One region of the Paenibacillus sp. FSL L8-0708 genome, then DNA from elsewhere that is predicted to be linked to it. Evidence: predicted binding sites of a transcription regulator. Region 1 holds the regulator's gene; each other region holds the start of a gene.
What was found. The regulator Rex, encoded in region 1, represses fermentation and respiration genes when NADH is low (regulators of the CRP and FNR family bind a similar motif). The targets are predictions, from matches to a motif close to TTGTGAAATATTTCACAA.
Positions count from the first base shown of each region.

Region 2: NYE58_RS14405 (DUF1641 domain-containing protein) is a predicted target of Rex. The motif match lies at 1,989-2,006, and genes of this name have one in related genera.
Region 3: NYE58_RS34180 (formate/nitrite transporter family protein) is a predicted target of Rex. The motif match lies at 2,898-2,915, and genes of this name have one in related genera.
Region 4: nirB (nitrite reductase large subunit NirB) is a predicted target of Rex. The motif match lies at 2,681-2,698, and genes of this name have one in related genera.

Region 1 is NZ_JBBPBC010000001.1:5,182,965-5,187,759, reverse strand. It holds gene dinG (ATP-dependent DNA helicase DinG) at 1-2,074, shown strand, start outside; gene NYE58_RS24710 (redox-sensing transcriptional repressor Rex) at 2,205-2,858, shown strand; gene NYE58_RS24705 (amidohydrolase) at 2,845-4,146, shown strand; gene NYE58_RS24700 (cell wall elongation regulator TseB-like domain-containing protein) at 4,319-4,795, shown strand, end outside.
Region 2 is NZ_JBBPBC010000001.1:3,058,736-3,063,530, reverse strand. It holds gene NYE58_RS14415 (SGNH/GDSL hydrolase family protein) at 1-29, opposite strand, end outside; gene NYE58_RS14410 (NAD(P)/FAD-dependent oxidoreductase) at 194-1,372, opposite strand; gene NYE58_RS14405 (DUF1641 domain-containing protein) at 1,413-1,856, opposite strand; gene NYE58_RS14400 (DUF2785 domain-containing protein) at 2,057-2,899, opposite strand; gene NYE58_RS14395 (nitroreductase family protein) at 3,121-3,738, shown strand; gene NYE58_RS14390 (hypothetical protein) at 3,849-4,469, opposite strand; gene NYE58_RS14385 (EFR1 family ferrodoxin) at 4,473-4,795, opposite strand, start outside.
Region 3 is NZ_JBBPBC010000001.1:7,278,648-7,283,442, forward strand. It holds gene NYE58_RS34170 (GNAT family N-acetyltransferase) at 1-216, opposite strand, end outside; gene NYE58_RS34175 (MFS transporter) at 285-1,505, opposite strand; gene NYE58_RS34180 (formate/nitrite transporter family protein) at 1,967-2,794, opposite strand; gene NYE58_RS34185 (FAD-dependent oxidoreductase) at 4,474-4,795, opposite strand, start outside.
Region 4 is NZ_JBBPBC010000001.1:5,514,516-5,519,310, forward strand. It holds gene nirD (nitrite reductase small subunit NirD) at 1-107, opposite strand, end outside; gene nirB (nitrite reductase large subunit NirB) at 140-2,563, opposite strand; gene NYE58_RS26290 (hypothetical protein) at 2,795-3,505, opposite strand; gene ric (iron-sulfur cluster repair di-iron protein) at 3,656-4,351, opposite strand; gene NYE58_RS26300 (hypothetical protein) at 4,735-4,795, opposite strand, start outside.

The DNA of each region.
Region 1 (4,795 bases):
CCGGGAAGCTCAGGATATTATGATCAATGAGGTGATGACGGCACTTGCCGAAGACAAACACCTACTGATCGAAGCGGGCACAGGAACCGGTAAATCGCTCGGTTATTTGTTGCCTGCCATTTATCAAAGCGTTCGCACCAATGAAAAAGTCATGGTCAGCACTCATACCATTAATCTGCAGGACCAATTGCGCGAGCGGGATATCCCTTTGTTAACGCAGGTAGTTCCTTTTCCGTTTAAAGCTGCTATTTTTAAGGGAAGAGGGCATTATTTGTGTCTGCGTAAGTTTGAGCATAAAATTAATAAAAAGGACTTTATAAGCCCAAGGGAAGATGCGCTTACTGCCGCTCAGATGATTGTATGGCTCACTCAAAGTGAATCAGGGGATGATGAAGAGCTGAATTTAAGCGGCCGGGGCGGTGATTTCTGGGAGACGGTGGCAAGCGATACCGATTCCTGTCTGGGCCGTTCTTGTCCTTGGTTCCGCAAATGTTATTATCATAGGGCCAAGCATGAAGCTGGGATTGCTGACGTGGTTATTACGAACCACTCCAAGCTATTCGCAGATGTTAAGGCTGGGCACCAGCTGCTTCCGGCTTACGAGCATCTTGTCATTGATGAAGCACATCATTTAGAAGATGTGGCTGGTAAACATCTTGGCATGCATATGAAGCATTTCACTGTGGCACACACATTATCGCGGCTGTATAAAGATAGCCGAAACGGACAGCTTCCTGCTCTGCGCCAGATATTACAGTCGTCAGGCAGTGAAGAGGCTTCAGAATGGAGCGGAGTCATCGATCGGATCTACCCGGATCTGCTTACCGTCAAAGAAACCTGGGATGCACTCAGCGACAAGCTGTTCAGCCTTTTGCCGGAACGCAGTGATGCAGGGGCAGGGGAAGCGGGACAACTGGTTATGCGTTTGATTCCCGCCCGTAAGCCGAAGGATTGGGATGAATTGGTTGCACTAGAGAACACTATGAATCTGACGTTAAGCGACATCATCCGTAAGGGTGATAAAATGCTTAACGAGATGCGCGACCAGGAAAGCCAATCCTCAGCAGACAGTCTTGTTACTGATATTAGCGGTTTATTTAAGGATTTGGCTTCCATCCGTGAGCAAGTAAGATTCTTTATGGGGCTGAATGACGATAATGTAGTATATTGGCTGGAGGCAAATGGGAATTACCGCAGCAAATCACTGCAGATGTATGCTGTCCCTGTGGATGTTAGCAGCCAGCTTAAAGAGTTGTTCTTCGATAAGAAAAAAAGCATCGTGCTTACCTCGGCGACGCTGTCTGTAGATAAATCTTTTCAATTTATGATTGATAATCTCGGACTTAACGAAGCTGCGGAAGAAGGACGTCTAATGACCTCACTTCTTCCTTCTCCCTTTAAGTATCGCGAGCAGGCACTGTTAGTTATACCGCGTGATTTTCCTAGTGTGAAGGGCAGTGTGGGCGATGCTCGATTTGTCGATACACTCGTACAGTCATTATCGGAAGCTGCTAAAACAACACGTGGGCGGATGCTGGTTCTGTTTACTTCTTATAAAATGCTGCGTCAGGTATATGATCCGCTTAAAGAGGCTTTAGCCTCACAAGAGATTACGGTGCTTGGTCAAGGCGTGGAAGGTGGCAGCCGGAGCAAGCTGATCCGCCGCTTTCAGGACAGTGCAGCATCCGTATTGCTGGGGACGAGCAGCTTCTGGGAAGGTGTAGATATTCCAGGTGAAGCACTGACTTGCCTGGCCATCGTGAGACTTCCGTTTCAACCGCCGAATCACCCGTTGGCGGAAGCGAAGTCGGAGTTATTACAGGCCCAGAAGAAGAATCCGTTCATGAAATTATCTGTTCCTCAAGCGGTTATTCGTTTTAAGCAGGGATTCGGAAGACTGGTTCGCACGGCGCAGGATCGCGGAATAGTTATTGTTTATGATACAAGGGTTATTGAATCTCATTACGGGAAGTATTTCCTTTATTCATTGCCTGGTCCCAAAATGGAGCATATGCTTACTGATCAAATGGTCCCTCGCATAGCGGAATGGCTAGAGGATGGCGGCGCTTCTTAAAACGCTCGTCTTCAGTTTAGCTCCTCCTTATCCTTAAGGGCGGTGTGTTACAGTACCGTCCTTAATAAGGAGAGGTAGACGTTTGAATATGGATTTTCACAAGAACATTACTATTTTTAGGAGGAAAAATATGAAATCGGATAAAATATCAGAAGCCGTTGTTCGCAGACTGCCTGTGTACTTGCGTTTTTTGAATGATCTCCAGAATCGCGAAATATTAACAGTTTCCTCTCAGGAACTTGGACAAAAGCTTGATCTTAATCCCGCACAGATTCGTAAGGATTTAGCATATTTTGGTGACTTCGGCAGAAAAGGTATCGGCTATGATGTAACGTATCTTATTGAGAAAATCCGTCATATCCTGAAGCTGGATCAACAGCTTAATGTAGCTTTAGTTGGAGCAGGTAATCTCGGACATGCCTTGTCTAATTACAATGCATATCTTAAAGATACTATGAAAATCACGGCTATATTTGATTCGTACGCTCCTAAGGTTGGACGTAAGATCAACTCCCTTACTGTGCAACCGATGGATGAACTAGGCAGCACGATTCGTGAGCAAGGTATTCGCATTGCCATTATTACCGTACCTGATTCAGAAGCTCAAAATGTAGCAGATATTCTCATTTCTTCTGGGATTGAAGCGATTTTGAACTTTGCCCCTGTGATTCTGAAGACACCACCGAATATCCGGGTGCATGCAGCTGATTTTACAACTGATCTGCAAAGTCTTGCTTATTACTTGCGGGATGGAAAGGAAGAAAGCGAACATGAACAACAATAAAACGATAATTAAGGGCGGGTATTTTCTGACTCCGGGAACGGATGAGCCGGTTCTGAGTGGATATATGACTATTGAAGATGATTTAATCACTTACATAGGAAAAGAAGAGCCTCAGATGGAAGCTGGAGTGCAAGTGGTTGATGGCAGCCGTCTGCTGTTCATGCCTGGACTTGTAAACACACATGGTCATGCGGCGATGTCTTTGCTGCGTGGATATGGAGATGATTTAGCGCTACAAGTGTGGCTTCAGGAGAAGATGTGGCCAATGGAGGAAAAGTTCACCGGTGATGATGTATACTGGGGAACCTCCTTATCTGTATTGGAAATGCTGAAGGGTGGAACTACGACCTTCCTCGATATGTATGATCATATGGACCGAGTAGCCGAGGTAGCTGAGTTATCAGGTATCCGTTCCGTATTGATGCGTGGTGTGATCGGGTTATGTCCAGAGGATGTACAGAATCACAAGCTTGCGGAAGCGATTTCTTTTGCCCGTAACTGGCATGGAAAGGCTGAAGGCAGAATTACTACTATGATCTCGCCGCACGCCCCTTATACTTGCCCTCCGGACTTCCTGGTTAAGTTCGTGCAGGCAGCGCATGATCTGGATTTACCGATGCATACGCATATGTCCGAAACGAAACGTGAAGTGGAACAAAATGTGGCGGATTACGGGTTGCGTCCTGTAGCTCACTTAGAGAAGCTTGGCATGTTCACACGTCCCTCGATAGTTGCACATGGTGTTCATTTAAATGATGAAGAGATTGAGATCTTGGCTCGCCATAATGTGGGTGTATCTCATAATCCGGGCAGTAATTTGAAGTTGGCTAGCGGAGTGGCTCGGGTTACTGATCTTCTAAAAGCTGGTGTGAAGGTGTCTCTTGGCACGGATGGCGCGGCAAGCAACAATAACTTGGATATGTTTGAAGAGATGCGGCTTGCAGCTCTCATTCATAAGGGTGTCAGCGGTGATCCAACGGCTGTTCCAGCTCCAGAGGCTCTGCGTATGGCTACAGAATATGGCGCGCAGTCCATCTTTTTAAATAATGTAGGCAGACTTGCTGTAGGGATGAAAGCAGATTTCATTGCTATTGATATCGATCAGCCGCATTTGCTGCCACACACAGATCTGTTGTCTCATGCGGTTTACTCTGCTAGCGCTAAGGATGTTGAGCATGTGTGGGTGAATGGTAAACAGGTCATCAAGCATGGACAATGCTTAACCCTGGATGAGGAAGCTATCCGGCGTAAAGCGCAAGAAGCCTTCGAAGGTTTATTGAAGCGTTAAGTCTGGAGAATAACGAATAAATAATAGGCTGCGACTTTTTGCTTTTAGCAAAAGTTGCGGCCTTTTGTGTATTTTTAAGGCTGGGAAAGCTAGAAAATTATGAAATTTTGGATAAACACGCGGGTGTGTTATATAATCAAAAAAGATATATTACTAGAAAGGGAGCTGTACCTTGAAGAAAAGGAAAAAATGGATCCTCCTGGGGTCAGTTCTGATTCTGCTCCTGGGGTTTGGACTTATCCAGTTCTATGCCTATATTATGAAAGATCAATGGAACGAGCGTGATATCGCTAAGGATGTTGCCAAAACCAGAGCGGGTCTAACAGAGGTAACCAAAGCACAAAAATCGGTTTGGGATGAAAATGCAGTGTACTGGGTATTAACAGGGAAAAATGAAGCCGGGACTGCTCTTATGGTCTGGGTCCGCTTTACGGTAGATGGAAAATTTGCTGAAGGCGACGACGCAGTGTTTGCTGAGGAACTAAGTAAAGGAACCTCGGAAGCCCAAATACGCGGCATTATCAAAGCTGATCTTCCGGACATAACGATTGAACGCTTGCTGCCGGGAGTATATAACGGAGAGTATGCTTGGCAGCTTTTTTATAAACAGAGCGGTCGGTATTATTATCAATTTTATCGCTTTTCGGAT
Region 2 (4,795 bases), 2.1 Mb from region 1:
AGAATGACATCGTTTTGTTGGAATATCATAAATGAAATCCTCCTCTAACTACCTCTGTTAATATAACCCAATCTATTATATCAAATACAATGAATACAGCCTACTGTGAAACATCAATAATGCAAACATTTCACTAAAAAAACAATAACAAAAACCCCGCTCAGATTTGAGCAGGGTTTAGGGTTAAACTATATTAGTAAGCTAGGCTGAACAATCCTTTAATGTGGGACAAGTAACGGATATTACTTGCTTCCTTCATTAGAGTTGCAGGCAATCCTTTTAACGGAGTAGAACTTGCACCAACGATGGCAACACCGTCTTTACGGCCTAAGCTAGCAAGTGTACCAGAGTTGATTGGGCTAAAGCTTTCAAACGATTTATTTTTCAAGAAGGCATACAGATTGTATCCGATCAATTCACCCATTTGCCAAGCAATTTGCGCAGTTGGAGGGTAAGGACGTCCGTCTTCTGCAAAGACCACCGCGCTGTCACCAGCAACGAATACATCTTTGTGGGAAGTGGATTGCAAGAATTCATTCACCGTTGCACGACCTCGGTTAACTTCAAGACCCGATTCGCCGATGAGTGGATTTCCTTGTACGCCACCAGTCCATACAAATGTGTTAGCAATAATTTTTTGACCGTCTTTCAAGTCAATCGCATTGCCTTCTACATTCGTAACAGGAAGACCTGTCAGGAATTGAACACCACGTTTCTCCAAGCTTGCTACAGCACGTTCGATTAATGCATCTGGCAATACTGGAAGGATTTTAGGACCTGCTTCAACGAGCATAAGCTTAATTTCTTTAGGATCAACGCCATATTTTTTAGTAAGTGTAGGCAATACATCCGCGATTTCACCAACAAGCTCAACACCTGTTAAGCCGCCGCCACCGATCAGGATGTTTGCATCTGCTTCATTTTTCGATTTCGCATATTCACGAATACGATCTTCAATATGTTGATGAATTTTGTTAGCATCTGCAGCTGATTTCAATACCATACTGTATTGTTCAAGCCCTGGAATGCCAAAATAAGCTGTAGTGCTGCCAAGACCTACAACAAGCGCATCATAAGTAAGTGTCACACCATCAGAAAGAACAATTTGTTTGTTCTCCACAGAAAATGAATTGACCTTCGCGATTTTCAGGTCAATATCTTTCCCTGCGAAAAGCTTAGTTAGAGGCATAGCTACAGCACCCTCTGCAACACTACCTGCTGCAAGACGATGCAATTCTGTAATGATTTGGTGGGTAGGATACTGATTAACTACAGTAATTTTAGCTTCATCTTTTTTGAGATATTTGCGTACGGTTAAGGCGCTTAGTAGACCACCATAACCTGCTCCTAGAATGACAATATGTTTAGACATGATGTTTCCTCCGTCCCTTACGTATAAGATATGAAAATGATTATTTCTGCTTACTGCGTTCTCCAGCAACTTGAAGGTATGCATTTACGAAACGGAAAAGCTTTTGCGCTTGCGGATCTTTCAACAACTTCATAAGACCAAAAAGACCAATAACTTCGTTACTTTCATTCGCACGATCTTTTGCTTCGATCACTGTAGCTGCCATATTCTTCGCGGAATGCACTACAGGTTCAGCAAGTTCTTTAATTGCACTTACCGTATCACTTTTCAAGACATCATCCGCTGCGACAGTTTGCACAAAGTCATAGGACTTTGTAAGCACGCCAACAAGCTCAGTTAATTTTGGCAACTGTTCCACCAAGACTGTTAATGATTCCTGAACTTCTGGTTTCAAGAGCTGCTCAAGAACATCCATTTGTTCCTTGCTAACAGCTACTTTTGGTGATTCTTGTTCAGGTTGTGTTTGAGTGATTGATTCTGACATATCCAAATCTCCTCTGCAATAAGCTTTGCTGCTTAATAGTAATGAAAAACATAAGAACTTTTAACGCCATATTTCTATTATAGCACTTATCAAGTTATAAATGTCACAAAGTTTTTGAATTTCCATAAAAATTTGTGATTTTTATTACATTATAATAAATTATTTAAATTACTAGTGTTAATTAAAACCGTTTGAGTGAATTAATGTACAAATTCATTCAAATTCTTCTCAGTTTTCAATAAAACCTCCACAATGTCCATATTCTTCTCTGTTAGAAGTAACCTGAAATAAAGAGAACGCAGGAAGTTCTTTGTATTTATTCGTGTCACGTACTGGCTGTGGCTTCTAGGCCAACTGCCACATTGCGCCAAGTTGAGAATCCAATCGGTTATAGACTGCTGTGGAAGTAAATGATGATCGATGATTGTAACTATAATAGTAGCAATCCTTTCATCTTCTTCTTCCCTGAATATGTATTGATCGTTATAAAGCATCTTTTGAATAACTGCCAGAACCTCTTCCCGCACCGCGGCATCACTCTCCGAGCATAAAACCAGCTCATCCAAGGCGTCTGCGCCATGGGCTGCTGCGTGTGCCCAGCCTTCTTTTTCCATATAACCTCTTAAGTCCCGTTCTTCCTCATAATAACGAATCAAACCCTGCTTCACCTTTATAAATTCAGAGCTATCCAATATAGCCGTTTCCCTATGCCGCTGGAGAATAAGAGCAACAACCAATACAGAAAATGTTCTTGCATACACCGTCAGATCTTCTTTATTCCCAATGTGATAAAACAGATGCTGCTCGTCAAGAAGTATCCACAGCAGTTCACGAAGCTCCGCGTCATTAAACCAATGTTTCTCATTAATCCATTTGTAGAATGTGGAATAAATCAATTCATCACGCAGTACAGGCTCGGGATCTCCTATATGCTCAAGCATCAACTTCACATAATCCTTTATGTCCTCTCCACTTCTAAGCTCGTAGTCATTCTCTTCTATTCTTTGCAAATCTATCATCAATTGTTCTCTACTATTAATCAATTTATCCACCCTTTCATCCACTGTGTTTCTACATATCCTAATATCCTAATTTATGTCCTATTTTTTGACAACAGGGTATTCAAGATTAACTTCAATAAATTTTATCATTGACGAATTTTTTAGGCTGTGTTATTTTGAGTTAGTAACATTTAGTTAGTTCATTTACAAATATCAGGTGTTGATATTTTACAACCGAATACATACACAACGGAGGAATACTTATGAGCGCTTTTACAGACTTGATTCAGTCACGCAGATCCGCTATGAATTTTGTGGAAGGGGTCATCATCCCTCAGAATGAATTAGAGGAAATGTTCTCTTACGCCAGATTGGCACCATCGGCCTATAATCTACAGCATACAAATTACAAAGTGATATCTAACGAGAGTTTAAAAGAAGAAATTCGCGAAGCGGCTTACGGCCAATATAAAATCCATACTGCTTCAGCAGTTATTGTAGTGCTGGGAGATAAGCATGCTTATCAGCAGGCTCCAGAAATCTATGGCGGGCTTAAAGCTTTAGGAGCGATGTCACAAGAGGAATATGATGAACAAATAGAGATGATTAACAATGCTTACATTGATAATCATGCTTTTCAAAGAGATGAAGCAATACGTAATGCCTCTCTCTCGGCCATGCACTTTATGCTGATCGCCAAAGATAAAGGCTGGGATACCTGCCCGATGATCGGCTTCGATGCTGATGCTATCCAATCCACCTTGAATCTGCCGGATCATATGGTACCTGTTATGCTGATCACGATCGGCAAAGACAAAAAACATAAAATCAGACCCCGCGGCTACCGTAAGCCAGTCAACGAATTCGTTGAATTCATCTGATTATAGATACAGCAAAACGTTCCATCCGAGGCAAGTAGCGGGTGGAACGTTTTTTAATTGGAACTCATCATGAAGATAATGAACCGTGTGCCCGATATACAAGAGGGGCTCTACTTCGCATATTGTAAAATGGCTATAGCTGCTCTTTCCCGTCGTTCGGAGTCATCACAAATCAAAGCATCTTTCAAAATATTAAGCGCCTTAGAGAGTGTCTCCTCATCCAATTCCAGCGGACTATTCACTTCTTGTTCATTAGCAGAAACACCTGTAATCCACAGATCCAAGCGAGCACTTGGTTTAGGACCATTATATTGTACAACCGGTGCACTTTGGTTAAATAACTCCCGCACGCCTGTGTTTAGTTCAGAAATCGGCACACTTTTCAACCACGTCACACCACGCCGATGGCATGTGCCCTCGTCAACATTATCAGTAAACTCGTTGTAAAAATAATCTCCGAGGTCCCCGAGATGTACCCAATCTCCATCGGCCACCAGCACATAATCTCCATCTTGCATCGTATGTACAAATAGCTGAAGGGCTTGCAGATGTTGCGTAAGCTCCAACTCACTATATTGGTATGTGCCAATCAATCGATCACGAAGTTCCTCTGTGGTTAGATTCTCCAGATCCCCTATTCCGGGATAGCCGATACTCACATAATTATCCTCCAAAAATGTGCTGATCCGCTCAATCCCCAGTGGCTTCGATCCCATCCGAAACAGATTCATATGTCATTCCTCCAAATACTTAATAAAATGCTTGTAGTAGCCCTTGGATTTGGGAGTAACAAACCGTCCATCATTCGCAGAATCCTTCATTAGTTTATGAAGCTTCGGACCTCCAGTATAGGGATCTACTACGCTAGCCTTAAGTCGTGTCGCTTGGATTGCCTTCTGAGGACAAGAATAAACACAACGCATACATAATAAACAATTTTGATTGAAAACAATTCCTTCTACGCCGCTACTAATATTGGATGTTGGACAGTTTCTGACACATTTTAAGCATAGTGTGCAAGCGTCCGTTGTACGCAATCCTTTGGCGAAGTATTTTC
Region 3 (4,795 bases), 2.1 Mb from region 1:
GCCAAACCCGACATATCCACATAGCTTGTCATCTTGCAGCGCGACGAGCTGTGAGCCCGGGGGAGCATTCAGTAAGAAATCTTCTTGTGAGCGCCACAACATAGGTCCCGGGCTAGTGTCCTCTGTCCAAATCAGATGGTCCAGATCAATCAGTTCTCGCACGTCTTTAATCTCTGAGGGTCTAATAGTTAACCTTGCCTTGTTGATTTGTTTCATAAGATGTACACCCCTTGCCTTGCACCTCTATAGAATTCACAGCAGATGTTGGAATCCACTGTGTATAGTTATCCTACGGACCGCTCTAACGAATGGCCTTTACGATTGACTAAAGCATGGATGACGAAAAACCCTACAGACAGCAGCGCCATCGCACAGGCCAGCCAGGCTGTTGGTGCCAAACCACCGCTATCATACAGTCTGCCCATGAAGTAAGGGCCAATGACTCTCCCGACTGCACCAATCCCTCCGCTTAGTCCCAAATAAAACGGTGCGCTGCGCCCCGCATGATCCGAGATAAAGGATGGCATCGCTGGAGAAATCAGCATTTCTCCCAGTGTAGCAAGCACCATTCCAAGCACTAAGCCAGGATAATTAGGCATCCACAAAAGAAACGCATAGCCACCCAAATAAAACAGGGCACTTGCAGTCATTTGCGCCGTTGAGGTAGACGCGAACCAGCGCTTAATCATTGTTACCAATGGCTGAGCTGCAAAAATCAAAATACCGTTCAGTGTCCAGAGAAAACCATAAGTTTTCTTAGGCCAGCCCTCTGAAATAATGAACGGAGATACCCCTGTATTCCAGATAGAGTTACCGAGAAGCAGGAACAAAGAACCGATCCCCATATAAAGATAAATACGAGTATGCCCCATTAGCTTCCACGTGGATTGTTTCTCTGGTTCATTCTTCTGATGCCCCATTACCTCATGCGCAGGTTCTCCACCGATTTTCTTCAGATATATAAAAAAGAAACCCGCAAATACCGCCGAGGTTACACCATTCATTACAAAGCTTAGCATATAGGAAATATCGGCCAAAAAACCACTTAATGCCGTCCCCAGTGCTACACCAATATTATTGGCGACATAAATAACATTAAACAGCTCACCACGCTGCTTCGTGAAACGAAAGCCGATAAATGCCTGAATGGCAGGTAATGATAAGGAATTAAATAATCCCACTAGTCCCATTGCAACCATAAATAACGTCCAGTTGTTACTAGCTGCCGGCAAGGTGAACAGTGCCAAAGCATTCATGGCGAGCGCTCCGACAATCAGCCGGTTCACGCCTACCTTATGATAGAGTGAGCCCCCGAGTAGTTGACCCACGATCCCACCAACCGATTGAATAAGAATCACCAGTCCAGCATCTGACATGCTGCGTCCAAGCTCATCAAATACATACATCGTAACGAGCGGCCACATCAGCGCACTACCTGTTGCGTTAATTAGGCTGGCAATGAGAAATATTTTCACTTCTTTTGGATATGCCTGTAAAAACTTCATAAGTAGTGTACATCCCCTGTTATATATGTGTCATTAATTCATCCAGTATCATCCCAAAACAGGGCTATGAGCAAGCATACACATTGACGTTTTATCGTGATAAAGTGCGCATGAAATCTAGAGGATAAAACGCACATATCGCATGAAATATCCCGTCTCCCTTGGGGTTCACGTCCGCAGTCCTCCCTAGTTCTAATATCTATTCTTATTTTAAAGCCGTGGCTGTCGTCCGTAAAGCAAACTAAACAAGAAGAAACTGATTCGCTTTTAGAAAGACGGGGTAATAGAGCCTAGAAACACTCCCCCTTCAAAATTCGCCGTGATCCGATTTCGTTCCCCCGAGCGCGGATATATCACGGCGGATTTTTTTTGTGTCTACATAACAAAAAGCACCCCTAAAACATTAACGCCACCAATAAGGCAGACCTTGAATGTTCTATGGAGTGCTCTATAAGACGAGCTTAAGCGTGTTTCTTGACACTGCTGCCGGACATGCTATCTACGGATTGAATAGCCGTAGGTGCTTTACGCAAGTATGCCATCCAATAGGCAGCTGCGACAAATATTGCCCCACCCGTTAGATTGCCGAGCCAGACGGGAACAAAGTTAGTGAAGTATTGCCCCCATGAATAATAACCTTCAAAAATAGCTGCTGGAATTAGGAACATGTTAGCTACAACGTGCTGGAATCCGATCGCAACAAAGGCCATCGTTGGAAACCAAATACCAAGGATTTTGCCGCTGAAGTTATCTGCTCCATAGGAGAGCCATACGGCCAGCGCAACGAGCCAGTTACAGCCGATACCCGAAACAAATGCCGGAAAGAATTCTGCATCGATTTTATGACCAGCCATATCCACCAATTTTTCTAAATACACACCCTCTGAAGTTAAACCCACCACATGACCGAAGAAATAAGCTACAAATAATGCCCCTGCCAGATTACTAATCGTAATGAGCAAAAGATTCTTCACAACTTCCCAGAAAGAAATCTTCTTAGCCATAAAAGCGAGCGGCACGGCCATCATATTCCCTGTCAGCAGTTCTCCACCTGCAAGGAGTACCATGATCAGCCCAACGGGGAAGACTGCGGCTCCGATAAAGTTAGCAATGGAACCCCATTCCTGTGGTGCGCCAGCAATGACGCGAATATCTAATAAAAACCCGAGCGCAATAAACGCTCCTCCCAAAAAGCCCAGAATAAGTACGGTACTTAGCGGATTATGAGCTTTTTTTATGCCGTTCTCTACAGTTACTTCGGCAATTTGCTGCGGTTTGCTATAAGCCATGGTTCCTATCCCCTTCATCTATTTACTTCAAATTTGTTCCTTTATGACCATTGTAGCGTGTCGTAAAACACATTAACGTGATAATTATCACTTTGAGAAAACTAAGTGAAAGTTTTCACTGACATGTCAAATTTACTGCGACCTGTGCACAAATAGAAGTTTGTGTATGACCGGCTAAGCCAGCATATCTTGTTTCGTTGGATTACATTTGAGCGTACGCAGCAGCTATCGGACTCAATTGACTCTAATCGTAACTTTCGAGCACATTTGGCCCACAACCGGACATCGGACTCAGATGACCCTATTCGTAGCTTTCGAGCACATTTGGCCCACAACCGGACATCGGACTCAGATGACCCTATTCGTAGCTTTCGAGCACATTTGGCTTGCTATCGGACCCCATTGTCGCTATTGGCACGAAAAACACTCTATTTGTACCTCATTCTATGTAATAGCTGCATTGGAGTCCGAAACCAGACTCAAAAAGTGATTAATTGCTAAATAGCGGCTTCTGAGTCCGAAAGCTTCTGCGGAGGGTGAAAACTCAGCACAATCGGACTCAGTTGACCCTATTCGTAGCTTTCGAGCACATTTGGCTTGCTATCGGACCCCATTGTCGCTATTGGCACGAAAAACACACTAGTTGCACCTCATTCTATGTAATAGCTGCACTGGAGCCCGAAACCACGCTCAAACGGCGATTATTTGCTAAATAGCGGCTTCTGAGTCCGAAAGCTTCTGCGGAGGGTGAAAACTCAGCACAATCGGACTCAGTTGACCCTATTCGTAGCTTTCGAGCACATTTGGCTTGCTATCGGACCCCATAGTCGCTATTGGCACCAAAAACACACTAGTTGCACCTCATTCTATGCAATAGCTGCACTGGAGTCCGAAACCACGCTCAAAAGGCGATTATTTGCTTATTAACGGCTTCTGAGTCCGAAAGCTTCTGCGGAGGGTGAAAACTCAGCACAATCGGACTCAGTTGACCCTATTCGTAGCTTTCGAGCACATTTGGCTTGCTATCGGACCCCATAGTCGCTATTGGCACCAAAAACACACTAGTTGCACCTCATTCTATGTAATAGCTGCACTGGAGCCCGAAACCACGCTCAAACGGCGATTATTTGCTTATTAGCGGCTTCTGAGTCCGAAAGCTTCTGCGGGGGGCGATGACTCAGCATGATCGGACTCAGTTGACCCTATTCGTAGCTTTCGAGCACATTTGGCTTGCTATCGGACCCCATTGTCGCTATTGGCACGAAAAACACACTAGTTGCACCTCATTCTATGTAATAGCTGCACCGGTGTCCGAAACCACGCTCAAACGGCGATTATTTGCTTATTAGCGGCTTCTGAGTCCGAAAGCTTCTGCGGGGGGCGATGACTCAGCATGATCGGACTCAGTTGACCTTATACAGAGCTCCTGAGTCCGAAAGCTTCTGCAGAAGGTGATGACTCAGCACGATCGGACACAGTTGACCCTAGTCGTAACTTTCGAGCACATTTGGCTCGCTACCATCACCGAAGCCATTGGATTGCACCTACCCATGCAGCTAATCATTCTGCACCTAACAAAAAAAAGCAGTGACCCTCCTGTTACAGGAGGATCGCTGCTTCTCAAGCTTTATAAGGTTGTCTTTTTCGTCGATAAATCACTCAGAAACAATCTTTTCTTTTTAAACCGTTACAGCCTCTTTGCTTGGTACTGTTGTCGGCAGCGCTTGAAGACCTACTGTATTCAGGAAGTTCCAAGGTTTGTTGTAATGCGGTTGGAAGAAGAAGTCGATAAAGGCTAGTTGGTCAATTGTCATTTGATTTTGAATACATACAGACACTGTGTTGATCGATTGCGTCAGATCCATCTTGGACATAATTTGAGCCCCGAGAATACGGCGTGTGGCGCGATCAAACACTACTTTTAACTGAACCTGCTCAAAGGTGGGCATAAATTCTGGACGGTAGTTATCAATAATCATGGCGGTTTCTACGTCCATTCCT
Region 4 (4,795 bases), 330 kb from region 1:
GCACGGAACACAGCCAGTTCAACATTTCCAGCAATCACTACGCGGCCAATTTGCAGCAGGAAATCCTGTACTGATCCTATTGCATACGTTTGTGTGGTCTTATTCATTGGTCTCTCCCCTTCTGTGTGCGTTATATCCGCTAGACTCTTGTTTCTTCAAAAAGCGCAGTACGAGTGCTGCTGTCATTGAGCATTTTTTTCCAAGGATCCGTAACCTGAGTCAGAGCAAAGTCAATCCGTGCGGCCAGCTCTTTGCGGTTATCTTCATTATTCAAAATGACCATTTGAATCTGCTCAAGTCCCATACGCTCAACCCACTCGGAGGTTCTCTCCAAATAATTGCCGGTCTCACGGTAATATTGCATCACAGCGGAGCACACTTCGATCAACTCTTCATCGGTCTTTATTTTGCAGAAGGAGTCAGCGATCCGTGGCTTGATCCCACCGTTACCACCGATAAACACTTCCCAACCGCCATCATTACCGACGATGCCAATATCCTTCGTACAGGATTCCGCACAGTTACGCGGGCAGCCGTTGACAGCTATTTTAAACTTGGCAGGAAAATCAAGACGTTCATACTTACGTTCTATGAGCGCGCCCATTCCCAGCGAATCCTGTGTGCCGAAACGGCAGAACTGTGAACCCACACAAGTCTTAACGGTACGTAGCGACTTGGCATAACCATAACCTGATGGCATATCGAGCTCTTCCCATACTTTCGGCAGATCCTCTTTTTTCACCCCGATTAGATCCAGGCGTTGCCCACCAGTCACCTTAACAACTTTCACATCATATTTAAGGGAGACATCAGCGATTTTCTTCAAATCCTCCGGTGTCGTTACCCCGCCGTACATGCGTGGAATAACGGTATAGGTTCCGTCTTTCTGAATATTGGCTCCCATACGTTCATTAACAAAGCGTGATTCCTTCTCGTCTTGATGTGTATCCGGATTTATCATCCCCAGATAATAGTTAATCGCCGGACGGCATTTAGAGCAGCCTTCCTCTTGTTTCCAACCCAGTACATGCATAACCTCTTTAGTAGTACTAAGACCTTTAGCTGTAATCTCAGCAACAATCTCATCCCGGCTAAGCGTTGTGCAACTACAAATTCCTTGCTTGGCAGACTGCTCAAAACTATCACCCAGGACAAATTGTAAAATTTGTTCTACAACCGGTTTACAACCTCCGCAAGAGCGCGTCGCTCCTGTACATGCTTTTATTTCGTCCACAGTAGTAAAACCATTTTCTATGACCGCATCCACAATCGCTTTTTTCGTAACCCCGTTACAGCCACAAACGATTTCTTCGTCCGCCATCGCTTCTACGGATGTGCTCTTTTTGGCTCCATTTCCGCAGCAGCCCGTACCCATAACCTCTGTATAAATTTCATCGGTCATTACAGCGCCTTGTTTTACTAACTTTTGCAGGTTAGCCGACTCTGTCACATCCCCGAACAGGACTGCACCAACAATGACATTGTCTTTGAGCAGAATTTTCTTATAGGTTCGCTTCCATTCATCTTTGCTTGAGATTACAGCATGTTCAGGAGAATCCATAAACTCACCTGCAGAAAATACATCCACTCCGGAAATTTTTAATTTGGTGGAGACAACAGAACCTTCATATGGGTTTGTATCGCTTCCGCAGAGATGTTTAGCTAGAACCATCCCCTGCTCGAATAGCGGAGCTACTAATCCGTAACAAACTCCGCGATGTTCGGCACATTCGCCAATGGAATATACATTTTGCATAGAGGTCTGCAGATAATCGTCCACTACAATCCCACGATTAACAGCAATTCCGCTTTCTTTTGCCACAGTTATATTCGGTTTGATGCCTACAGCCATAACTACAAAATCAGCCGCAAGTGAAGTGCCATCACTAAATTGTAATCCACTTACTCTCTGTTCCCCGGTCAATTCTACTGTTTGTTTGCCCATGGCAAATTTCACGCCTTGACGCTCTAGCTCAGCTTGCAACATAGAGGAGGCATTACGATCCAGCTGGCGCTCCATTAGATCTTCCATCAGATGCACTACAGTAACGTCCATGCCAAGGTTCACAAGACCCTTTGCCGCTTCCAAGCCAAGTAAACCCCCGCCGATTACCGCCGCTTTGTTGTATTGTTTAGCCGCAGCCAGCATTGCATCACAATCTGCAATATCCCGGAAACCCACAACGCCTTCCTTATCACAACCAGGTACAGGTAAAATAAATGAATTCGAACCCGTTGCAATAATCACTTTATCGTAAGAAACAGCCATACCGTTATCCGCAATTACTTGCTTAGAATGCTCGTCAATTCGTGTAACTGTTGTTGCTGTATGCAAGGTAATGTTGTTATCTTCATACCAATTCCAGTCGTTTAGGATGATATCGTTGATGGTTTTGCTGCCTTCGAGAACATAGGACAACATGATCCGATTATAATTGGGATGAGGTTCGCTTCCAAAGACCGTAATGTCATAAGCTCCACCTAGCTTCAATATCTGCTCTAGCGTACCTATGCCTGCCATACCGTTGCCGACTAATACTAATTTTTCTCTCTTCGCTGCCATGGTTAGGTGCCTCCTCAGTCTTATCCGTTCTTGTTGAACTTTGCTTCAACTTCTCTTCTACATAATGGAATTATACATTTCAAAATTTAAGAGAGATTGTGATTACAGTCACATTAAATGTGAATGTTTTCACATAAAAATGAGACAACTTTATTAGGTTATAACTTCCAATTAAAAAAGCCAGATCACGGGTTCTGAGCAACCGTAGATCTGGCATTTATGTACTTTTTTTTAACGTATAGCCAATAAAATCTCCAATTCATCCTGCACTCTAAGCTTCATGTCCATTCCATTCTCAAGCAGCTGCTTCCCATTCACCTTCATCTTCCAAACTTCATTGCTAAGAGGAGTATAATCACCAATAGATAACACCTTTTTGTTGTCTTCGGTTAACTGCACCACACTGCTGTTCTTCAACAAACCTCTCACTGTTAAATCTTCAGTAAATCCCATAACATATGAATGATTCAAATTCACTTGCTCACTTCCACCATTCACGGTCAACAACACAATTTGAAGGGGTTCTTCTTGTTCCTTAGACATCGCCGTAATTACTAATTTTGATTCATGCCCGACTGTTCGACCCCAATCCTCAGGTCCAATGGTCCCCCCATCCATTTGCAGCTCCCAATTCATTCCTGGACCGAGTGAAATATTATTTACCGTTAGAATGCTTGTGTTATCCTCAGAAAAGGTGGCCTTCCCACTACCTTTCAGTAGGTCAAAGATCGTTATCCCTTTTCTGTAGCTCTCGCTAAGCTGCTTGTCCAAAGGGTTGGTAAGCAAGTCATTTCCCGCAACGATAAGCGAAAGCGTAGGCCCGTCTGATCCTGCTAAGTCATTATTCCCTTCATTATTAATGTCAGCAAGAGTGGAACACCCACCTATTATGAATACGATGACTAATCCTACTAACAACCTCCACATATATTTCGTGGGCATAGTGACACCGCCTTGTCCCGCCTAATGACCACACAGCGTCTCAGGCTTGTAGTAAGTTATGCATACTGTCTATTTAAGAATAACGTAAATAAGCTTTGTTCTCAAATATAAAAAAAGTCCCCTAAGGGACTCTATGAAAACTCATTTTTTCTACTGGAATCTAGGGAACAATATATTATTCTCCAGATGAACATGTTCAAAAGTCATGCTCTCCAGCTCCTCTAGCCGGGCATAAGTCAAACGATAGGTTGTACAAGCATGAGCCGGTGGGGTGAAATCAGCTGTTATTTTGCGTATTTGTCTCAATATATCGCCTGCTGTGTCATGTTCACTCTCGAGTTCAATTAATGCCTCGCGAAGTGTGGTCAGCCCTTCTTCACTTGGATTGGCATCATACGCTAATAATTTTGGAAACTCATCTTCCTCTTCTTTAGCTGTATGCTGAAGCAGATCTTCCTTAAGTGCATTAAACAAACTATATAACTCTTCTAAATGGGGGGAATCTCCGCCATGAACCCGGTATACCTTGGTTACATTTTGGCTAATCAGGGGCAGCTCTTCCCGCAGGTAATGGTGATGTTTACTCACGATATGCTCGATTAACTCTGCAGAAGGTGCTGTGTTCCATGCGAGTTCTTCTTGAGGTACCGGATATTCCTCGAACAGCTTGTTGAGATCACTAATGATCATCTCTTGATCTAGTCCACGCTCTACAGCTGCTTCAGCAAGAGGTTTGGCGCCTCCACAGCAGAAATCAATCCGTTTGGACTTGAAATAATCCGCAGCTTTTGGGAATTGCAGCACAATATCTTTTACCAGGGCATCTGGAGTAAATCCAGGTTGCACCGATTGCGTATGCTGTAAATCCGAAATTCTATCATTAGGTAGTTTAGTTTCCATAATAGTTCCTCCTCGGGATATGTGATCAGGTTCTGAAAAAAATCTTTTCTACCTGTTCACCTTAACCCTGAAAGGAGTTTTGACTTGTGATTGTACTCACGAAAATTGTATCTCTTTGTTGAACGAAAAAGGTCAATTATGGTGATCTCTGACCACAATCAACCTGTTTACATAACGCTTTAGCGTACTTTAGGTTAAAATTACCAAGCATTATTGTATGTACAAACGAAATGACGAAATTTTATACAGGTATTATATGTGTTATTGGCTGAATAATAGATTACTTAGGCACTGGGTAGCCCCACCAAAAGAAGAAACTTGAGCAATACTTAAAAAGTTTCTTCTGTTACAGCCTTAAAAGGAGCGTGTCCAGTTTCTGCATTTCTTAAT